DNA from 2 places in the Brucella intermedia LMG 3301 genome. Region 2 is predicted to be linked to the other one. Evidence: predicted binding sites of a transcription regulator. Region 2 holds the regulator's gene; the other holds the start of a gene.

Region 1 (7,347 bases), 920 kb from region 2:
GGATGACCCCTGCTATCAACGCTGCAACAAATGCAAATGCCGCACAGATCATGAGGACATTCAAAGATCGCGTAAGTCCCATTGGTCTGTCTCCTTCATATGCGCCCGACGAGTCGGACGCGCGCTGGTAGGAAACCGGAATCTAAGCGCAAAACGCCCCGAACAAAAGAAGATTTCGTTCTGCAATCTGCCGTGATAGGGGAATAAACCTATTGTTTACCCTCTAAACTATTGAAATAATTAACCAGAAAAATTTGTTCACATTTCATGAAAAAGACATCGAACTGCCACGTTTGGTGCTGTTTTCGCCGCACTTGCCACAGCTTTTTTGGCACGTTTTTAGCCCATTTCAGCGAATTAGCGCCAGATATGCCGATAAGGTGAGGACAGATATCACGGTCGAATAGAGGATGACGTTGGAGGTTATCGCCGCTTCGCGACGATAATGCTCGGCCAGCATGAACGGCCCTGTGCCGGTCGGCAGGGCTGCGAGAAGCGCGGCGCTCTGCGCCAGCAGGGTCGGCAGTCCGAACACATGGACCGCCAGCAGCCAGGTTGCGAGCGGCTGCACGATGAGCTTCACCGAGACCAGGAAGGCGATGGCATTCACGCTTTCACGTTCGATCTTGCGCGGCTGGGCAAGGAACAGGCCAAGGGCCACGAGCGCGCAAGGCGATGCGGCACCGCCGAGCATCTTGAGGAAGGTTTCCGCCGGGGCGGGGATCGCGAGCCCCAGAAAGGACACCACGGCACCAAGCGCTGGAGCGACAAGCAGCGGATTGCGGATCAGGGATCGCACGACCTTCCAGATGAGACGGATTGGCTTCTTTTCGGTTTGCAGGCCAATTTCGATCAGCACGATGGCAAAAGCGAAGGTGACGCACACGGTGATGATGATCGAAATGGTTGTCGCGGCCAGAACGCCCGAGCCGAAAGCGATCATCGAAAGCGGGATGCCCATATAACCGGTATTGGGATAAGCGGCGTTCAGGCCGTCCAGCGCGGTGTCGGCAAGCGGCATTTTTCCGCGCAGCCGCACCAGAAATGGCAATGCGAAAGCAATGGCGCTTGAAAGCAGAAACACTGCGATGAAGCCCGGCTGCCACAGCTCGCTGCCATGGGTGTTGGCCATAATGTCGAAGAGCAGGGCAGGCAGTGCAAGATAGACGACGAAACGGTTCAGCTCCGCTATCGCATGCGGCCCGAGAATTTTCAGCCTGAAGGCACCCCAGCCGGAGAAAATCAGCGCGAAAACGGGAAGGACGACGAATAGCGTTGTGAGCATGGGGCGCATTTCAGTTCAGGAAAGGAAAAGGCGCGGGCTTTGAACTCCGCGCCTTGTCGAATATCAGAGCTTGTCGAGAAGCTCCTGCGTTGGCCAGGAATCGGCGGGCATTCCAAGGCGCAACTGTTCGGCGCGCACGGCATCGCGGGTGGCGACACCGAAAACGCCGTCGATCTTGCCCATTTCATAGCCGCGCGCCTGCAGCTTGGTCTGAAGTTCCTTCAGCTGGTCCTGCGTCAGGCCCGGAACCGGGTTGCCGGGATCGAAGGCAGGCGCACCCGCCAGACGGGTCGCGAAATAGGCCGCCGTGGTCGCATAGACGATGGACTTGTTCCATTCCACGAACACGTCGAAGTTCGGATAGGACAGGAAAGCCGGTCCCTTGCGACCAAGCGGCAGCAGAAGCGACGCATCGCCGTCATCCGGGCCGAGCGGACCATTGAGGCCGGTCACGCCGTGTTCAGCCCACCAGGAATGCGGCTTGCGGTTGGTGCGGATCGCTTCTTCCCAAGGCAGGTCCTTGGTGAGGCGAACTTCCTCGAGCCATGGCTGGCCACGTTTCCAGCCGAGTTCCGAGATCATGCGACCGGCGGTCATCATGGCGTCGGGAACGCTGTTCTTCAGATCGACCTTGCCGTCGCCATCGCCGTCGACGCCACGTTCAAGATAATCCTTCGGCAGAAGCTGCATCATGCCGATTTCGCCAGCCCATGCGCCAGTGGTTGCCGCATCGACGACCCCCTGATCGAAAAGCTTGAGAAGGGCGATCAGCTGCGGGCGGAACAGGTCCGGGCGGCGGCAGTCATAGGAAAGGGTGACAAGCGCATTGAGCGTGTCGAAATCGCCCTGAATGGCGCCATAGTCGGTTTCCAGGCCCCAGAAGGCGGCAAGGACTGGTCCCGGTACGCCATAGGTGTCTTCGACCTTCTTGAAGACATCGGCATATTTGACCAGGTTGTCACGGCCCTTCTTCAGGCGCGCTTCCGAGATGAGGCGCTTGGAAAATTCGGTGAAGGTCAGGTTGAAGACAGTTTGCTTGCGGTCGCGGTCGAGCACCTTCTGCTCAAGCATGGCCTTGTGCAGTTCGGCGATGCCCTTCTCGCCGACACCGGCGTCCCGGGCTTCCTTGGTCAGATTGTCCATCCACTGGCCGAAATCGATCTCGCATTCCGGTTTTGGAAGATTGACGGCGTTTTCAGCCGGGGCCGCAGCAGGCGCCGGGGACGCGGCGGCCTGTGCATTGGACATGGCTGTCGATGCCAGCAGGGCGGCTGCGATAACTGAAGCAAACAACTTCATTGGTAACTCACACTAATAAACCGGGAGCAGTCGGCTCCCTTCCGAGGATTGTTTTGCTATTGCCCCAACAAGCCCCGGAAATGAAGCAAAACTTGGTGTGAACCGCCAAACTGGGCCGTGTTAACGGACCTTGTTGCTTTCCAGCCACTTTTTCCACGTATTGGCGTCACCTGCGAAGACGTTGATGTCGGCGTCGCCCTTGATGCCGGGAATGGAGCCGGTGCCCGTATATTGCCAGAACGTCCACGGATGCGGTCCGTATTTTTCGTCAGGATGACCGGCGACGGAGCGCAGCCAGAACGGATAATCCGCCATCTGCCGCAGATCGTTGTCATCGAAGAAATCGACCGTCGTGTAGACGATCGGGCGCTTGCCGTAATGTTTTTCCAGCGCTTGCAGGAAAATGCGCATTTCCTTGCGCACAACGGCTGCGTTGGGGCGCAGCTTGCAGGTTGGCGACTGCGGGTTCCATTCCATGTCGAGAACGGGCGGAAGCGCGCCGGGGTCACGCGGCACATTCTGGATGTACCAGCGCGCCTGCTCGATCGCCGGACGGCAGAAATAATAGAAATGATAGGCGCTCCGCGCGATGCCTGCCTGACGGGCGCCGTTCCAATGTTCCTGAAAGCGGTCATCGACCCGGTCGCCGCCTTCGGTCGCCTTGATGAAGGCAAAGGAAATGCCACTGGCGCGAACGGCGCTCCAGTCAATATTGGTCTGGTACTTGGAAACGTCCGTGCCGTGGATCGGATAGTGCCACGGCGTCTTGCCGGTCCAGTCGTGCGGGTCGCGATCCCCGAAACGGGGCGCCTTCACCGGGCCTGACGGCGGTGGAATGCGGGCTACCGAACCACCTGATTTCTTTACGTCGGAAAAGTCGTAGTCCACCGTCGTGCAGGCGGAAAGAAGTAAAGCGCCGAGGGCGAGAATGCTGCAGCTGGCCAGACGGTTCATATAGTGGTTCCGTGTCGCGAATCAGTCCTCTAACGGTTACGCGATCCGGAGGCGGACGTCACCAGTCTGCCGGGCAAGTTTGCTGCTAATCTGTTGAAGTGGCTGGCATCGCCGAACGAACGACCGCTATCCAGGCAAAGCCGCGATACAGAATGCGCTTTTCAACAGTGGCGTGCCGTTCCTGCGCGAGCTGATCGCAAACCGCAAAAAGGTCGCTGCGTGGTGTGACGTGGAACCATTCCAGCCATTTGAACAGAGCTTTTGCGAACCAGCGCGGCAGGCGAGACTGATCGCCGAAATCGACGATATGCAGTTCGCCGCCCGCATTGAGGTGCCGGACGCTTTCCCGGATGACCGATTGCCATTGCGGGATCATCGACACCGCATAGGAAATGAAAATCCGGTCAAAGCCCGCTTGTCCGAACAATCGCTCCGGATCGAATTGCGCTGCGTCGGCCCGGTCGAGGCGGACGCGGCTTTCGATGCCGACGCGCTCTGCCGCCCGGCGGGCGGTATCCAGCATTTCCGCGGAAATATCCATGCCGAAGAGCGTGGCGTCAGGATAACGTTCGGCAGTCTTCACCAGATTGCGGCCCGTGCCGCAGCCGATTTCCAGAACCGTGCCGTTGCGGGGAACGTCCAGCCCCGCAATCATGGGGTCGCGACCCAGAAGATAGTATTTGCGGGTTGCATCGTAGAAATGCCGCTGACGACGGTAGACCCGATCCATGAGGTTGGCGTGGTCCATACCCTGAACGCTCCATGGGCTGCGCAGCATGTCAGGCATCCTTCAAGATATAGAGGTGGAAGCCGCCATAGATCGACGAGCGGTCGCGATCATGCAGGGCGCGGGACTCGTCTGCCTGATATTCCCAGCGATCCAGTATCTCGGGCGCTACCCGTCCCGGAAGCAGGCTCGGTTCAGCAGCAGTGCGGAAGATGACGCGGGCGTTCGGCGCGGCCGTGCGGGTGATTTCGATCCACAGCGCGTTGAGCTGCTCGTCATTCATCCAGTCCTGCGCATCCAGCAGGATATAGCGGTCGACGGAAGCGGCGGGCTTGGCGGCGAGAAAATCGGTATAGCTGGCGTTTTGCACTGTCATGCGGTCGGCACGCGCCCGCACCGTTTCGAAATTGCTGCGCGACAGATAGGGCGGCAGCGGACCGGTCTCCTCATTGCCGCTATAGCCGCGCCCGAAGGCCTGCCACGCGAAATAATTGTCGGTGAGGGGAAAGCCGCAGGCGAGTTTCTCAAGGCGGCTGCGCAGGACGAGCGCCATGTCGCCATTCCCGGCGGTAGCAAGGGCATCATATTGCTGTGGCGGTATGCCGAGCCCGAACAGGGACGATTTGCGGGCCGTCGCCCAGCGCACCATGCGTTTTTCAAAAAGCGGCGCCAGCGCGGTGTCGAAGAAACTGCGCTGCTCTTCCATGGTGCGCGCCTTCAAGATGTCGCGCGGATCGATCCCATAGAGCCGCGCAACGCGGTGACCCATGCCGATGAAGACGCCAAGCAAACCGTGGCGGTAGAGGTCGCGCCAGAAAATGGAAATGCGCTGGCGGCCGTTCCACTTGCGCTTTTCCCAATAGGCGCGGCTTTCGCTGTCGAGGTGCGGGCGGATGAAGCGCTTGTAGGCCGCCAGATTGGTCTTGTCATCGGCCTTGCCGTAGAAGCGGTAGAAAGCGTTGTAATCAGGCAGGTTTTTGACGGCGGCGAGCTTAAGCCGGTTGAACGCGACATGCGCCCGATTGAGATCGACCGCTTCCACGCATGCCGGATCGGCGGTCAGGTAGGACATGGCATTGCATCCGCCGGAAGCGATGGTGACGATGCGGTGGCCGGGCTCGATGGCAAGTGCCGCCATGTCGACTTCCGGGTCTTCCCAGATTTGCGGATAGACCAGCCCCTTGAACAGCCACGCGAACAATCTTTCGGAAAAGCCCGCGCGCGAAAGAGCGTTGTTTTGTGTCACAGCACGCTTGAGAATTGTGCCGTCTGTTGCCTGCTCTGTCATCAAAAGTTCCCCTGATCCTCGAATCCCGACTTCGATTTTGCAAAGTTAAACATCGTCCAATGACAGGGACGTGACGAAATAATTGCGGGCTTATAAACGGGAAAAAATGGGCTACTGCCCTGTAATACTGTCGCTTTATTACGTTCGGTAAGACTATTTGAGAGAACTTTTCCGCGCTGTTGCCGTTTTTCCCTGTGAAGGTCTCAGTCGACAGGACTTCTGTGTCGATGAGCGACCGTAAAGGTGATTGGCCGGGCAAACCGGCCACGCACGGAGAAACAGAGAGGCGTTTGGCAAAGCTTGCCATTGATGCCTGAAACCAGGCCAAGAGCCTAACCTAGGAAGGAGAGCCTAAGTGAAGAAGTTTCTGATTGCTTCTGTCGCCGCCGTATCGCTTCTCGGTCTTGCAGCTTGCAACGACAAGAAGGACGACACGAACAACGCACCGGCACCATCCACGCCGGCAGCGCCTTCGAACAATGACACGACGCCAGCGCCGACCACTCCGGCCACCCCGGCACCATCGACGCCGGGTACGGGGACCGCACCTTCCAACTAAGGGTGCGATGTCGTGACTGCTTTGCAGGCGGATGGCGATCCGGTGTCGGGTCGCCATTCGTGCTTGACGGCTTCGGCCGGTTTCGGATTTGACATGAACGTTAAGGCAACCACAGTGGGAAAAGACGGGCGCTCTGCGTTTTCCGTGTTTCAACGCAGGCTCGGTTCGGTTATGGCTTTCGTCATGAACCGTAACTTTCTCTTTTTCATTTCTGCGATCGTTCTCGTTGCGCTTGCCGCATGCGGCAAGGGAGATGACGAAAGCGCTGCCACGACCAATGGCGGAGAGCAGGGCGCTGCCGCCATTTCGCAGCCTGCCAAGCCGGCAGAAAGCACGGGCACGGAAAAAGGTCCCGATCTGGTCAAGTCGCTTCGCGAGAGTTCAGGCGTGGTGACCCCGGAAGAAAAAGCCGCCGCCATCGAAAGGGCGCGCGCAAATGCGGTTGCCGCCGCTCAGTCGGTGGGCCAGACGGATGAGCAGGCACAGGCGGCTGGAGAGGCTGCGGCTGCTGCCGCACAGCGCTCCTTCAACGACCGCGAGCCCCAGCAATAATGTAAGAGCCTGGTCCAACAGTCGTCATGCCGGTCTGCAAATGACGCCTTTCTGTATTCCGGTGCTCACGTAACCTTAAGTACGTTCCGCTTCGGTACTCGAAAATCACCATTTTCGCGACGGCCCGACGCTTTTTGATTGAGGCTCTCAGCCTGCGGTTCGATATTCTTTCTAAATGTTTGTTTTTTCAATTTTCGCCTGCCTAGGCGGTTTTCAGTCCTTTCGGAATTCTATAGAAAAGTGCCATGTCGATTTGGGTCCGCATCGGTGAGTTCGTCACGTCCGTGGCGTCGAATGCCATTACTGGCGTTATCGAAGCCGTGCGCACCGTTTTTGAAGGCGATGCCGACACGCGCCGCCGGGTGGCTTTCTCCATCGCGATGATCGCGCTTTCCGCCAAGATGGCCAAGGCGGACGGGGTTGTCACCCAGGATGAAATTCGCGCCTTTCAGGATATATTCGCGGTGCCTAAGGAAGAGACGGCGCATGTCGCGCGGCTCTACGATCTCGCCAAACAGGATGTTGCGGGCTACGAATCCTATGCGCGTCAGCTTGCCGGATTGTGCAGTGAGGGTCAGACCGACTGTCATCTGCTGGAAGACATCCTCGACGGGCTTTTTCATATCGCCACCGCCGATGGCTATGTGCACGAAAAGGAAATGACCTTTCTTGCAGGCGTGGCG
Region 2 (7,347 bases):
TGCTTGGCGATGAGGCGCACCAGCGGCAGCGCCACGACCGGCGCGGTGATGACGAGATCCTGCCCCTCGCGCAATTGCAGACCGACACGAACGGCGACTTCCGCAAGACGTTCAAGTTTCACCGGATCGATGACTGGGTTCAGCTGTTCAGGAGCCATGGGTGGAAGACCTCTTTGGATATGGAATCACCGACAGTTTATCAGACGGCATAATTTCACCACCTTTTTTCCTGCCTTTACGCTATAGTATTCACGCGGTCAGTTGCAGAAGAAAGCAGACAGCAATGAATAAGAAAGTGCTTATCTTACTGGGCATTACCGGCCTTCTGACCGGCTGCGTAACGATGACGCCCGAACAGCGCCGTGCAGCTGACGAACAGACCTGCCAAAGCTATGGTTTCAAACCCAGGACCGACGCTTTCGCCAATTGCCTCATGCGGCTCGATCTCGATCGCAGGGCCGACAGGCGCGCCTGGCAGAATCAGGTCGATTTCTATGATGCTCCGATGGTGATCTATCGTCCGGTCTATCGGCCCTGACGCCTTCGCTGAAAACAACTGCAATCTGCCATTGAAATCAAAACGCCGGTCGGATTGGACCAGACCGGCGTTGCAGAGCATCCGATTATAAGCGCTTCTTAGAGCGGAGCTTCGGGACGGTCCTGGGAGAGAAGAAGCGCGCCGATTGCGTCAGCCTGCTTCTGGCTCGCCGGAGCATAGCCAAGCGAGGTCGGCTGCGGGGCCGTGGTATCGAATTGCGGCTGGTAGGACGCCATCTGCATATGCTGTTCCTGCTGGGGGGCCGCAACACCGCGATGACGCACTAGACGGTCACTGCGCGCCTGAGGACCGACGCCGCTGTTCTGGTCTGCGCTTTGAGCCTTGGAAGCCTCCGCCAGTGCCACCTGAACAGTCGGTTCCGTTCCCGGAACCGGACCGGTCTGCGGCAGGGTCACATCATAAGATGGATCCTGCGGAACAGAAGGCGATTGCGGCGAATATGCGAGGGCAAGATTGTATGGCTCCTGCGGGACCGGGTTCTGCAGCGAGCCATCGCGGTTGCGCTTTTCATAGAAGGAATTGCCACCGGCGACGAGCACATAGTGCATGTTGTTGTAAGGGAACCTCAGGCCCGCCGTATGGAAGAACATGGCGTTCTTGAGTTTCGGATGGCGCTGCCCCTTCAACACTGCATCGGCAGTCGCCTGAACATCAGGCAGCGCCCTGGAATCCATCCTGCGGGTGAGGACGCCCGGCGCAAACTGGTTCTTCTGGCCAACGACGCCGCAAATCGTATCGGGATAACGGCCCGATGCGAGACGGTTCATGACGACCGTGCCGACAGCGAGAAGCCCGTCGGGGCTGGACCGGTTCGATTCGAAGAACATCGCGCGCTCAAGGCATTCCTTGTCACGCGCTGTGTAGGTGTAGGTCTTCACGCCATTGACGGATTTGACGTGGCTTGCCGCCGTCTTTTCCGAATTGGCTTTTCCCGTGGTTCCGGTCGTCGTGCATCCGGTGACCACGAAAGGCGCAACCACCAGCCCGACAAGAACGGGCAATTTCCACTTCGCGGCGCGCGTCAATGGCTCAATCTCATGTTAGGACCCTTAACTGATCCAGTCATTCGTTCAGGCAGACACATCCGGAATGATGCGCGCGAACGTCTGACTGCGGTGCAAGTCAAAGAGGACGAAGATCAAAATCGTACGTCCTACTGTCGCTCAATCGAATTCAAGGTTTTGGAATTTTTAGGCCAAAAAAAGGCGAAGGGTCAAATCCCAACGATGCAGGCAGCGGTCATACAGCCTGAAACGAAATCCGAATCGAGAGTGCGAATATGCCTACAAGCCCTTTAAATATATTAATAATTTATTAACGAGAATTACGAATTCAGATAAGGCATTGATTTAATGCGATACAAATTCCCGCAATACACGCCATATCGCTGCCTTAATTCGCTTTTGCTTGGATGGTTTCTCCATCACGTCCGCGCTGCTTCGAATGATCTGCAAAAATTCTGTTTCCCATGGGTTCCGTGGGTTGTCGTCAACTTTGGAAACAGATTTGTAACATCGCGTGAAAATGCGTGATTGGCGCGCAGTTTTGGTCGGGCCTATGCGAATCGGATCAACGTTGCCGCAGGCTGATCATCCGCAAACGGCCCGCCACGATGAAAATGGCGGGCCGATCAGGAGCTATATCTGAGAGTTTGAATGACGGTGTCGATCAACCGAAAGAATAACCGGCACCGCGAACGGTGCGGATCGGATCGAGCGCGCGACCGACATTGATCGCCTTGCGCAGCCGTCCGACGTGGACGTCCACCGTGCGATCGTCCACATAGATGTCCGGACCCCAGACGCCATCCAGAAGCTGGCTGCGCGAGAAGACACGGCCGGGCGACATCATGAAATATTCGAGCAGTCGGAATTCAGTCGGTCCGAGACGGACCTCCTTTTCCTTGCGGTAAACCCGATGCTGCTGACGGTCCAGAACAAGGTCGCCCACTTTCAGCACATGCGAAAGAATGCTCGGATTGGACCGGCGCAGCATCGCCTTGACGCGCGCCAGAAGTTCCGGCGTCGAAAACGGCTTTACCACATAATCGTCGGCGCCGACGCTCAACCCGCGGACGCGTTCGCTTTCCTCGCCACGCGCCGTCAGCATGATGATCGGCAGGCGCTCGGTTTCCGGCCATTGGCGCAGGCGGCGGCACAATTCGATGCCCGAAACCCCTGGCAGCATCCAGTCCAGAATAAGCAAATCCGGCACATTCTCGCGCAATGCGATTTCGGCCTCGTCGCCGCGCAGCATGGTATCGACCTGGTAGCCCTCTGCCTCAAGATTATAGCGAAGCAGCACGCTCAGCGCCTCTTCGTCTTCTACCACAGCGATTTTGGGTGCCTGTGACATCCAGTATTTCCCTATCCAAATGCGGCGGGCGGTGGATACAATCCCCCCAATCGACCGCGTGCCGCCGCGCTATTCACTCATTCTCAGCCGTCGGACTCGGGATCACTCCAGGTCCGGTCGGATGCAGTTCAGGGTTTACGCGCCTCATCCACGACAATACCGTGGCTCAGGTCTTCCTTGGGCCGCTCAGCCGGCATTTGCAGGCCGGTCACGATGTAATAAACGGTCTCCGCGATGTTGGTCGCGTGATCGCCGATACGCTCGATATTCTTGGCGCAGAACAGAAGATGCGTGCAGGCGGAAATATTGCGCGGATCTTCCATCATGTAGGTCAGCAATTCGCGGAACAGTGACGTGTACATGGCATCGATCTCATCATCGCGGTCACGGACGACATTGATCTGCTGCACCGAGCGCGACGCATAAGCGTCGAGCACGTCCTTGAGCTGGGTCAGCGCCAGTTCGGCCAGCGTTTCCAGACCACGATAGAGCTTTACCGGCTGACGCGATTCCGAAACGGCGGCAACACGCTTGGCAATGTTCTTGCCCAGATCGCCAACGCGCTCCAGGTCGGCGGAGATGCGGATCGAACCGATGATCTCGCGCAGGTCCACGGCCATGGGCTGGCGCTTGGCGATGATCATCACGGCCTTGTCGTCGATCTCGCGCTCGCTGGCGTCGAGGATGAGATCGTCGGAGATGACGCGCTGTGCGAGCGCGTTGTCCGCATTGACGATAGCGGCGACCGACTGCTCGACCATACGTTCCGCATGTCCGCCCATTTCGGCGATCTTGTGGGTGAGAAACTTCAATTCCTCATCGTAGGAGCGAACGGTATGCTGAGACGGCATAGTAGACCTCGTAATATAAATTGCGGGGAAGCCGCACTGTCTGTTGAAACGCAGTTCCGGATCAGCCGAAGCGTCCGGTGATATAGTCCTGCGTGCGCTTTTCGGTCGGCGCGGTGAACATGGTTTCCGTGTCGCCCACTTCGACCAGATTGCCGAGGTGGAACATGGCTGTGCGTTGCGAAACGCGCGCGGCCTGCTGCATGGAGTGCGTGACGATCACGATCGTATAGTTCTGGCGCAGTTCGTCGATCAGCTCTTCCACCTTCGCGGTTGCAATCGGGTCGAGCGCCGAGCACGGTTCGTCCATGAGGATGACTTCCGGGCTGACCGCAATCGCGCGCGCAATGCAAAGACGCTGCTGCTGGCCACCGGAAAGACCGGTGCCCGCATCGTGCAGACGATCCTTCACTTCCTCGAACAGGCTCGCCTTCTTCAGGCTCGTTACGACGATTTCCTCCAGATCGGCCTTGGTGCGGGCGAGACCGTGGATGCGTGGGCCGTAAGCGACGTTTTCATAGATCGACTTGGGGAACGGATTCGGCTTCTGGAACACCATGCCGACGCGGGCCCGCAGTTCGACGACATCGATCTTCGGATCGTAGATGTCCTCGTTGTCGAGCGTGATCTTGCCGCCGACCTTGCAGCCTTCAATCGTATCGTTCATGCGGTTGAGCGAACGCAGGAAGGTAGACTTGCCGCAACCGGAAGGGCCGATCAGCGCTGTGACCATCTTTTCCTGGATTTCCAGATCGACGTCGAACAGAGCCTGCTTCTCCCCATAAAACACGCAGACCTTGTCGCCGCGCATCTTTATGGAACTGGCGTTGGCGTTCATTTTTTCTCCTACGGCTTTCTCGAGAGATCGTTCAGTCATCAGGTTCATAGCTTTCGACTCCCGTTTACCAGCGGCGCTCGAAGCGGCGGCGCAGAATGATTGCTGCAATATTCATCACGGCAAGGAACAGAAGCAGGACGATGATAGCGCCTGACGTGCGTTCCACAAAGGCTCGTTCTGCTTCGTTTGCCCACATATAGATCTGCACCGGCAAAGCAGTCGCCGGTTCCATCGGCGTTGACGGTACGTCGGCGACGAAGGGCCACCATGCCGATCAGCAGAAGCGGCGCGGTTTCACCAAGCGCATGGGCAAGGCCGATGATCGTGCCGGTCAGGATGCCGGGTGCGGCAAGCGGCAGGACATGGTGGAAGACCATCTGCGTTTTCGACGCGCCGAGGCCAAGGGCCGCGGAACGGATCGATGGCGGCACGGCGCGAAGCGCGGCGCGGGTCGCGATGATGATGGTTGGCAGCGTCATCAATGTCAGCACCAGACCACCGACCAGCGAGGCGGAGCGCGGCAGGCCGAAGAAGTTGATGAACACCGCAAGCCCGAGCAGGCCGAACACGATGGACGGGACCGCCGCCAGATTGTTGATGTTCACCTCGATCATGTCGGTGAAGCGGTTCTTCTTGGCGAACTCTTCCAGATAGATCGAAGCAGCAACACCGATCGGCAGGGAAAGGCCGAGAACGATGAGCATCATGTAGAGCGAACCGACCAATGCCACCCCGAGACCGGAGGTTTCCGGACGGCTGGATGCGCCGAAGGTGAAGAGGCCCGTATTGAAGGACTCCTTCATCACGCCTTCTTCCGAAAGCGTCCTCATCCATCCCACCTGACGGTCCGAAACCTTGCGATTCGCCTCCGGTACCGAAAGATCGATCTGCCCCTTGAAGGCGGAATCGATGTCCGCGCCCGCCAGAACCGGAACGACCTGTGTCGTGCCGATGAGCGAGGGGTTGTTCATCACGATCTCGCGCAGCTGAATGCGCACGCCGTCCGAATAGAAACGGCCAAGGTCCCGCATTGCTGGTCGATCTGTCGTCGAAACACCAAGCTTTTCAGCCAGAGCGTTGCGCACCAGCAGCGGATAATTGGCCGTGATCAGCACATTCGGATCGGCCGCGCGCTTGTTGCCCGGATCGATCACGCTCTCTTCAAGCTTTACCGGCAGATAAAGCGTCGTCTGCCAGAAGGCGGTATAGCCCTTGGAGAAAACCGAGAACAGGAGCGCGCACAGGAAGAATACGCCGATGGCAATCGCAGCAATACCGTAATAGCGGAAGCGACGTTCGGCAGCGTAGCGGCGTTTCAGTCCGATATCGCGACGCGTCGGCTGTGCCGCGGCGCCGCTGGCATTAAAGGTCGTATCGGTCATTATTCGTACTGCTCCCGGTACTTGCGCACGATGTGCAGCGCAAAGATGTTCATGATCAGCGTCAGGACGAAAAGCGTGATGCCGAGTGCAAAGGCCACCAGCGTCTGCGGCGAATTGAACTCAAGATCGCCGGTCAGCTGGTTGACGATCTTCACCGTGATGGTGGTCATCGCCTCGAAGGGATTGATGTTGATGCGCGCCGCAACACCTGCCGCCAGAACCACGATCATGGTTTCGCCGATGGCGCGCGAGGCAGTCATCAGAAGTGCGCCCACGATGCCCGGCAATGCCGCCGGAAGGACCACCCGCTTGATGGTTTCGGAACGGGTCGCGCCGAGACCAAGCGAGCCGTCGCGCAACGCACGCGGCACGGCAGTGATGATGTCATCGGAAAGCGAGGATACGAACGGGATCAGCATCACGCCCATGACAAGACCGGCGGTCAGAACGCTCTGCGCCATGATGAAACCCTGCCCGCCAGCAATGGCGATGGACAGATCGCGCAGGAAAGGTCCGACGGTCACGAGCGCAAAGAAGCCGTAGACGATGCTGGGAATACCGGCCAGAAGCTCCAGAACCGGCTTGACCACGGTGCGCACGCGCGGCGAAGCATATTCGGCCATGTAGATGGCGGAGAACAATCCGACCGGAACCGCGAACAGCATGGCCACGAATGCGATATAGAGCGTGCCTGCCAGAAGCGGGATAAGACCGAACTGGCCAGTCTCGCCGCCCGAACCGGCAGCGGCAAAGCGCGGGTCCCACACCGTGCCGAAGAAGAAGTCCCACGGCGAAACGGACTGGAAGAAGCTGATGGTCTGGAACAGCATCGAGCAGATGATGCCGATGGTCGTCAGGATGGCGATGCCGGAGGCTGCAATCAGCCCCCAGAGAACGATCCGCTCGACATTGTTGCGTGCGCGCATGCGCCGGCTGATCGTGGAGAGGCCGAAAATCAGGCCCGCCACGGCGATCACCAGGGAAACAGCCGAACCGATGGTGTGCGTGAGGGCCGTTGCCTTTTTCAGGTAAAGCGCGATCGGCACCATATAGTCCTGGCCCTCGGTCGCGAGCGCCACGCCCTTTGCCCCCAGAAGCGTGCGGGCGTCCTGATAGTTCGACGGGAAATTTTCAAGTTCGGCAGGCGTCAGCCGGTCAAGCCCGCTGGCAAGACCGCGAACCATGCCGAGTTGCAGGCTGCGATTGGTGAAGGACCCTTCCTCAACGGCATCCGGCAAGCGGGCGGTCGCACTGTGATCCAGATAAACCGACGTTCCTACGGCCCATATTGCGAGGAACAGAACCGCAGGCAATGCTGAAACGAGGAAAACCCACCAGCCATGATAATGCGGGCGGGAATGCATT

What was found. Region 2 encodes PhoB, which activates phosphate uptake and scavenging genes when phosphate is short. Its sites were predicted from a motif close to TGTCATNNANCTGTCAT; they were not measured.
Region 1: a site for PhoB is predicted at 5,613-5,629, ahead of OINT_RS07770 (BtaA family protein). Genes of this name have one in related genera too.

What each region holds. Positions count from the first base shown of each region.
Region 1 covers NZ_ACQA01000001.1:1,630,946-1,638,292, reverse strand. The annotation lists gene OINT_RS07790 (AEC family transporter) at 350-1,285, opposite strand; gene OINT_RS07785 (lytic murein transglycosylase) at 1,349-2,584, opposite strand; gene OINT_RS07780 (glycoside hydrolase family 25 protein) at 2,705-3,538, opposite strand; gene OINT_RS07775 (class I SAM-dependent methyltransferase) at 3,624-4,316, opposite strand; gene OINT_RS07770 (BtaA family protein) at 4,318-5,553, opposite strand; gene OINT_RS07765 (hypothetical protein) at 5,909-6,112, shown strand; gene OINT_RS07760 (hypothetical protein) at 6,206-6,664, shown strand; gene OINT_RS07755 (J domain-containing protein) at 6,910-7,347, shown strand, end outside.
Region 2 covers NZ_ACQA01000001.1:2,547,658-2,555,004, reverse strand. The annotation lists gene OINT_RS12275 (aminopeptidase) at 1-158, opposite strand, end outside; gene OINT_RS12270 (hypothetical protein) at 284-538, shown strand; gene OINT_RS12265 (cell wall hydrolase) at 637-1,584, opposite strand; gene phoB (phosphate regulon transcriptional regulator PhoB) at 2,228-2,914, opposite strand; gene phoU (phosphate signaling complex protein PhoU) at 3,043-3,765, opposite strand; gene pstB (phosphate ABC transporter ATP-binding protein PstB) at 3,827-4,600, opposite strand; partial or broken gene pstA (phosphate ABC transporter permease PstA) at 4,665-5,982, opposite strand; gene pstC (phosphate ABC transporter permease subunit PstC) at 5,982-7,347, opposite strand, start outside.